3 regions of the Shewanella sp. Isolate8 genome follow, and region 3 is predicted to be linked to each of the others. Evidence: predicted binding sites of a transcription regulator. Region 3 holds the regulator's gene; each other region holds the start of a gene.
What was found. The regulator sigma-54, encoded in region 3, starts transcription at its own class of promoters, with help from an activator protein. The targets are predictions, from matches to a motif close to GTTGGCACGNNNNTNGNNT.
Positions count from the first base shown of each region.

Region 1 (2,270 bases), 870 kb from region 3:
GAAAGACATTAAGGTGGTGTTACATACTTCGCTTAGCGGCGTATTTAACCAGGCCATGGTCGAGAAGGTGGGTGCCAATGACTTTATCGCGAAATTTAATCCTGATGAATTAGCGGCAGCGGTGAATAAACATCTTAGTTTGTAATTTGTACTAAGTTGGGCCTGAGCCTAAATTTGGTAAGTTTAGGCTTGTATCAGTGAGTTAGCTAATGTATAACGCTGACCTCTGCAACGCTTGCTATAGTGTATGTTGTAGCCTGTTTTCTTTTTTGATATTGGGATATCAAGGTGCCGAATAAATCACTTGCCGAAGCCGAGTACAACCAATTTAAATTATTTCTGGAACAACACAGCGGTATTGTGTTGGGCGACAATAAGCAATATTTGGTTCGTAGTCGACTCGCGCCTCTGATGGGGAAATATAATCTTCCCTCATTATCTGAAGTGGTTAAACATTCGATGAAGCCCACCGAGCGGCAACTTCGTGCCGAGGTGATCGACGCCATGACTACCAACGAGACCCTGTGGTTTCGCGATCGCTATCCCTTCGAGCTGTTAGCCAATAACCTCTTGCCCGAATATGCCCGCTTGGGGCGTCCGCTGAAGATCTGGTCGGCCGCCTGTTCGTCGGGGCAGGAACCCTATTCGTTGGCCATGACTATCTTGGAATACCAGCAGCGTAAGCCTGGTGCCTTGCCCGGCAGCGCGACTATTCTGGCAACGGATCTGTCACCCTCAATGCTAGAGCGCTGTAAGGTTGCCGAATATGACAACCTTGCCCTGGGCCGTGGCTTGTCCGATGAGCGCAAACGTCAGTTTTTTGAACCCACGGGCACTGGCTCCATGGTGGTGAAGCCCAACGTCAAGCGTCTGGTGAATTTCAGGGCGCACAACCTGCTTGAGAGCTATACCTTGCTGGGTAAGTTCGACATCATTTTCTGTCGTAACGTGCTTATCTATTTTGCCCCTGAGGCAAAGGCCAAGATACTGCGGCAATTTGCTGCCGCCCTTAATCCCAAGGGCATACTGTTTCTGGGGGCATCCGAGTCGATTGCCGGTTTGACCGACGAGTTTGACATGGTCAGGTGTAACCCGGGTATCTATTACCAGAAGCGGACCTGATGCACTTACTAGGGCGCAAGTTTAGCCAGTTAAAGTGCTAATTCTCTGAGTTCGCTATCAAGTTTCAAATGCCAGCAATCGCTGGCATTTTTTATGCTTTGCATTTCTATCGCGCATCTATCTGTGCAAGTTATCCAGAGTCGATTTTATTGGCACAAGTATTGCTTTGTTTATGACATTCGTGTGTGGAGGCAATTTTATGGCGATTAGTTTCGATAAGGCATTGGGGATACATCAGTATACCTTGGGGATACGATCGGCGCGGGCCGAGGTGATCTCGTCAAATATCGCCAATGCCGATACCCCCCATTACAAGGCGAAAGACCTTGATTTTGATAAGGCGCTACAGGCGGCGCGTACGGCCCAAGGCGGGCTGGCGATGAGCCGTAGCAACGAGAAACACTTCGACTTGGCGGCGCTTTCTCAGCAACACATTAGTTATCGGGTGCCAAATCAGCCCGATACCGGTGATGGCAATACGGTGGATATTCAGCAGGAACAGTCTGAGTTTATGCAGAATGCGCTCGAATATCAGATGTCGTTAGGTTTTCTTGACGGTAAGTTTTCCGGCCTGAAAAAAGCCCTTAAAGGAACGTAATCATGAGCCTTTTTAATATCTTCAATGTGGCAGGCTCCGGCATGTCTGCTCAGTCTGTGAGGCTGAATACCACTGCCAGTAACATCGCCAATGCCGATTCGGTCTCCAGCAGTGTGGATAAGACCTATCGCGCCCGCCATCCTGTGTTTGAGGCGGAGCTGGCCAAGGCGAGCCATCAGCAGCAGACCAGTCAGGCGGTAAAGGTGGCCGGTATCGTCGAGAGTGACAAGCCGTTGCAGAAAGAGTATTCGCCGGATCATCCATTAGCGGACGCCGATGGGTTTATTTATAAGCCAAATGTCAATGTGATGGAGGAGATGGCCAACATGATCTCGGCGTCTCGCTCCTATCAGATGAACGTGCAGGTTGCCGATGCGGCAAAGTCTATGCTTCAGCAAACCTTACGCATTGGCAATTCCTAGGGGGTAAGTCGTGAGCCTAGTTAATCCATTAAATACTCAGGTTGCGCCAAACAGTTCGACCCAGAGCGCCAAGACGGTGGCGCCTCAGGCTTCCAGTAGTCAGGCAACCACCCAGACCACGGGAAATC
Region 1 covers NZ_JAKEVI010000001.1:944,193-946,462, forward strand. The annotation lists gene L1D43_RS04065 (chemotaxis protein CheV) at 1-145, shown strand, start outside; gene L1D43_RS04070 (protein-glutamate O-methyltransferase CheR) at 283-1,122, shown strand; gene flgB (flagellar basal body rod protein FlgB) at 1,322-1,720, shown strand; gene flgC (flagellar basal body rod protein FlgC) at 1,723-2,142, shown strand; gene flgD (flagellar hook assembly protein FlgD) at 2,153-2,270, shown strand, end outside.
Region 1: the regulator sigma-54 is predicted to act here: its motif matches at 1,271-1,289, upstream of flgB (flagellar basal body rod protein FlgB).

Region 2 (2,270 bases), on a different contig from region 3:
GACCAGATTGCCAGTGTGGTTCACGACGTTAATCAACTGGCGGGGTTAATGACCCAGCAAGGAGAGGCGCTCACCCAGCTAAACTGTGCCAGCAGCGAGGTGGCCAGCAGTGTGGTGGGCACTAACCAAGTATCCGAATCGGTTGCTATTGAGGGCGAGCAGTTGGCCAAGCGGGTTGAGCAGCTGCAGGCGTTAGCCAATAGCCTGACTAAGGTTGTTCACTGCCAGGCGGATTAGCATTTAAGGGTAGGGATGGCCTACCCTAATCGCTAACTTTCAGTAGAAATCGCCCCCCATGGCGCGTTTGAGGGCCGCCTCTTCGAGTAACTCTTCTAGGCGACGTTTGACTTCGCGTCTGTGTTGCAGCTCACAGGCGGCCTTAGGGTTTTTGGGTGCTGTGATCGCTTCGATTTCAGCATCGTTCGGAATAACATCGAGTAACTGAGCCATAGTGAAATCCTCGTCAAATAAAGTGCTTGAGCACTCATTTGGTGCTGCTTAGCACTGAGCCGCTTTAACATAAAGTTAACTGAGTCAAAGCGTTAGCTAGTTTAGCGTCCTAAGGCCTGGGCACATTAGCGAGCGCTAATGAGAAAAATAGCAGGGGATTTTCAATTTTTGTTTGATCGAGTTAACACATTTGTATTTGTCGATTTTCTCGACAAAAGCGGAGGGCGTTGGTGAGTGTGTGGATTTTAATTGATTGTTTTTAAATGGAATAGTGGCTGAATAATAGTGAGTTGCCAGCTAAATTAGCGGCAACTCATTTAAATTTAGATCACAAATCGAAACTATAGCTGTAGCCTACCACCACTTTAGGATCGTCACCGTCGAGGTCGGTATCGCTGACCAAGAAGGAGATGGTACCAAAGTCGGTCTCCTTATCCAGAGAGAGGGAGTAGTCGGCATAGTTGTCGGTATCGAACCAGGCGTTGACCACATCGCCGCTGGAGTAGCCATAGTGAGCCGAGAATGACAAGGTTTCCGATAGCGGGAAGCTGACACCTGCGTTGATGTAGCTGAGATCTTTCTCATCGAAAGGATCGGCTGCCACATCGCTATCGGCATTGACTACCTGTGAGTAGGCGAGGCTAAACCACTTCCAGCTCAGGGCCAGGGTGACTTCACCGAAGTCTATGCTCGAATCGCTGTCGGGATAGGCGTAGTAGAGATAGCTGATGTCATAGCCAAAATCTTCCCCCACGCTGCCCGCATAGCCGCCGTAGAAGTCGATCTCGTAGCTGGTGTCGTCACCGAAATCCACATTAGAAGCCCATGTGCCTAAGTAAAGGCCGCTTTCGTGTTCGAAGTCTATGCCGCCTTGAACCGCGGGTGCGTCTCCTGTCTGTGTGGCACCGCGCCACAAGTAGTTGGAGGTCGCACCAATGTTGCCCGTGACGCTAGCGCTGGTAGGTAAGGCCACTATCAAGGTGCCCGCGAGTAGGCTTAGGGTTCGCAATGCTTGTTTCATACTCATTCCTTCTTATTGGTCTATGGGAGCGGCCTTGCCTGTTGTTATGAGTATTGTCAGGCCGCGTACAAGCTATAGCGAAGAGTGTGCCAAATATTTATTGGTTATTTTTCAATTGGTTATTTTATTTGTGTCAGAGGTAGGCTAGCGATTGATTAAAAATGAGGCAGAGGGTGCACTAGGAAGGTGCATAAAAAAACCTCCATGGCGGAGGTTTTTTCGACGGATTAAATACCGATTTAGTTTACGCTGTCTTTTAGCGTCTTACCGGCTTTAAACTTAGGTACTACAGCCGCTGGGATCTGAATTTCTTTGCCCGTCTGTGGGTTGCGGCCTGTACGTGCTGCACGGCTAGTGGTCTCGAAAGAACCAAAACCTACAATAGAGATTTTTTCGCCGTTCTTCATCGCTTCCGCTACCGTTTCTTCGAAAGACTTTAAGGCGCGAGCAGCTTCAGCTTTAGTGAGTTCAGCGCTTTCCGCTATTTTTGCAACAAGTTCAGTTTTATTCATTTGGATAGTCTCTTCTTTCCGTAGATTTAGTAATACCAATTACATTAGATACTTGCAATTGCTGGACTTAACATGCCACAAGCATCCCTATAATGAAAGCGGTTTTATGCGCCCAAAGGGTGCTTTCAGTCAAATTCAGTAAAAATTTACCTTAGTGGCAGCAAAAAGTGGCCGATATTTCCCACTCTTGGCTTGAAAGGCTCACCAGACAAGGCTTGGGCCTTATTTGGCTCATTTACCAGGGGGATTATTTAAGCCTCGCGCTTATCGCTTGTTTGCGCCGCTTG
Region 2 covers NZ_JAKEVI010000003.1:592,289-594,558, reverse strand. The annotation lists gene L1D43_RS15070 (methyl-accepting chemotaxis protein) at 1-237, shown strand, start outside; gene L1D43_RS15065 (hypothetical protein) at 277-450, opposite strand; gene L1D43_RS15060 (TorF family putative porin) at 779-1,471, opposite strand; gene L1D43_RS15055 (HU family DNA-binding protein) at 1,711-1,983, opposite strand; gene L1D43_RS15050 (hypothetical protein) at 2,235-2,270, opposite strand, start outside.
Region 2: the regulator sigma-54 is predicted to act here: its motif matches at 1,547-1,565, upstream of L1D43_RS15060 (TorF family putative porin).

Region 3 (2,270 bases):
TACTTAGGTGAACAATTCAAGCTATAGTTAATCTTATAACGGGGCCACACAGAAAAACCTATCTTAGATTGTGGCCTTAGCGACTATTCGATATATTTGTCCGGCACATATAGCCAGAGCTTTCTCATTTTATAATTAGAAACAAGGGAATAGCAGTACGATGAAAGCGTCACTTCAGCTCAAAATGGGTCAGCATCTCACCATGACGCCCCAGCTACAACAGGCCATTCGTCTGTTGCAGTTATCGTCATTAGAGTTGCAGCAGGAGATCCAGCAGGCATTAGAATCTAACCCGCTACTGGAGTTGGACGAAGAGCAGGAGAGCGCCAACGTCGAGCTGCAAGACGATGCCGTCAGCGACAACTTCGACACCAAGTACGACGACAAGATAGAGCTGGATTCGAGCCAGGATAATTCAGGTGTCGAGACCTCTGACGCCCTGACCCAGGACTCCATGCCAGACGAGCTGCCGGTCGATACCACCTGGGACGAGGTCTATACCGCCTCGCCCAACTCCAGCTCGGGCGCCATGCGTGACGACGACATGCCTTTTCAGGGAGAAACCAGCGAAGGTCTTTACGAACACCTTGAGTGGCAGAAGAACCTGACCCCCTTTTCCGATAACGACCTGGCCATCGCCACCGCCATCATAGATGCCATCGACGAGCGTGGTTACCTGACCCAGACCTGTGAAGATATTCTCGAAGCCATGGGCGATCCTGAGATCGAACTCGACGAGGTCGAGGCGGTACTCAAGCGGGTACAACACTTCGATCCCATAGGCGTGGCGGCAAGGGATCTCAGCGAATGCCTGACGATTCAGCTCGCCCAATACAGCGACGACACGCCGCACATCGCCAACGCCCGCATGCTGATCAAGGAACATCTGGATCTCATCGCCGGCCGCGACTTCCGTCTGTTGATGCGCAAGACCAAGCTCAAAGAAGATGACCTAAGGGATGCCATCGCCCTGATCCAGACTCTCAACCCTCGTCCCGGCCTCGCCATCACCGCCAGCCGCGACGAATATGTAATCCCGGATGTGACCGTCACCAAGAAGAAGGGACGCTGGGTGGTCGAGCTCAATCCCGACAGCATGCCCAAGATCAACGTCAATCAGCAGTATGCCGCCATGGCGCGCAGCACCAAGAGCCAGGCGGATGGCCAGTTTATTCGCGGTCACCTGCAGGAAGCCAAATGGTTCCTCAAGAGCCTGGAGAGCCGCAACGAGACCCTTCTCAAGGTGACCAACTGTATCGTCGACTTCCAACAAGGCTTCTTCGAATTTGGCGAAGAGGCGATGAAGCCCATGGTACTGAACGACATTGCCGAGGCGGTGGAGATGCACGAGTCCACCATCTCACGTGTGACCACACAAAAATATATGCATACCCCGAGAGGGATCTTCGAACTCAAATACTTCTTCTCCAGTCACGTCGGTACCGACGATGGCGGAGAGTGCTCTTCAACAGCAATACGCGCCTTCATCAAGAAGCTGGTTGCTGCGGAAAACCAGAAAAAGCCATTGAGCGACAGTAAGATGGCTCAACTCTTGGCCGAACAGGGTATCAAGGTAGCTAGACGCACCATTGCCAAGTATCGTGAAGCGATGCTGATACCGCCGTCGAATCAGCGCAAGAGCTTATAAAACAAACCTGGAAACTGGAGGACTATCTTTATGCAAATAAACCTGACTGGGCACCATATCGAGATCACCCAATCTCTACGAAGCTACATCGAAGAGAAATTCACAAAGCTTGAACGTCATTTCGATCAGATCAATAATGTGCACGTTGTATTAAATGTCGAAAAGTTGCAACAGAAGGTTGAGGCAAAGTTACATCTCCGCGGCGGAGAAGTGTTCGCAACATCCGAACATGCGGACATGTATGCCGCGATAGACTCCCTGATTGACAAACTCGATCGTCAGGTCATTAAACACAAAGAGAAGCTTACTAAACATTAACGATGGAACTGAGTACCATCCTGCGGCCGGAGTGCACCACCTGCGCCACTCCGGGCAGTAAGAAAAAGGTACTGGAGCTTATCAGCGACTTAGCCGCTGTCCAGTACCCTACCCTCTCCTCTCAAGAAATTTTTGAAAGCCTTCTGGCTCGAGAGAAAATGGGCAGCACAGGTATAGGCAATGGTATCGCGATTCCTCACGGGCGGCTGACCAACATAGATCAACCCGTGGCCGTACTGGTGAAATGTGCTGAACCAATCGCATTCGATGCCATTGACAATCAGCCCGTCGATATTCTTTTTGC
Region 3 covers NZ_JAKEVI010000001.1:77,944-80,213, reverse strand. The annotation lists gene lptB (LPS export ABC transporter ATP-binding protein) at 1-27, shown strand, start outside; gene L1D43_RS00355 (RNA polymerase factor sigma-54) at 161-1,648, shown strand; gene hpf (ribosome hibernation promoting factor) at 1,679-1,966, shown strand; gene ptsN (PTS IIA-like nitrogen regulatory protein PtsN) at 1,969-2,270, shown strand, end outside.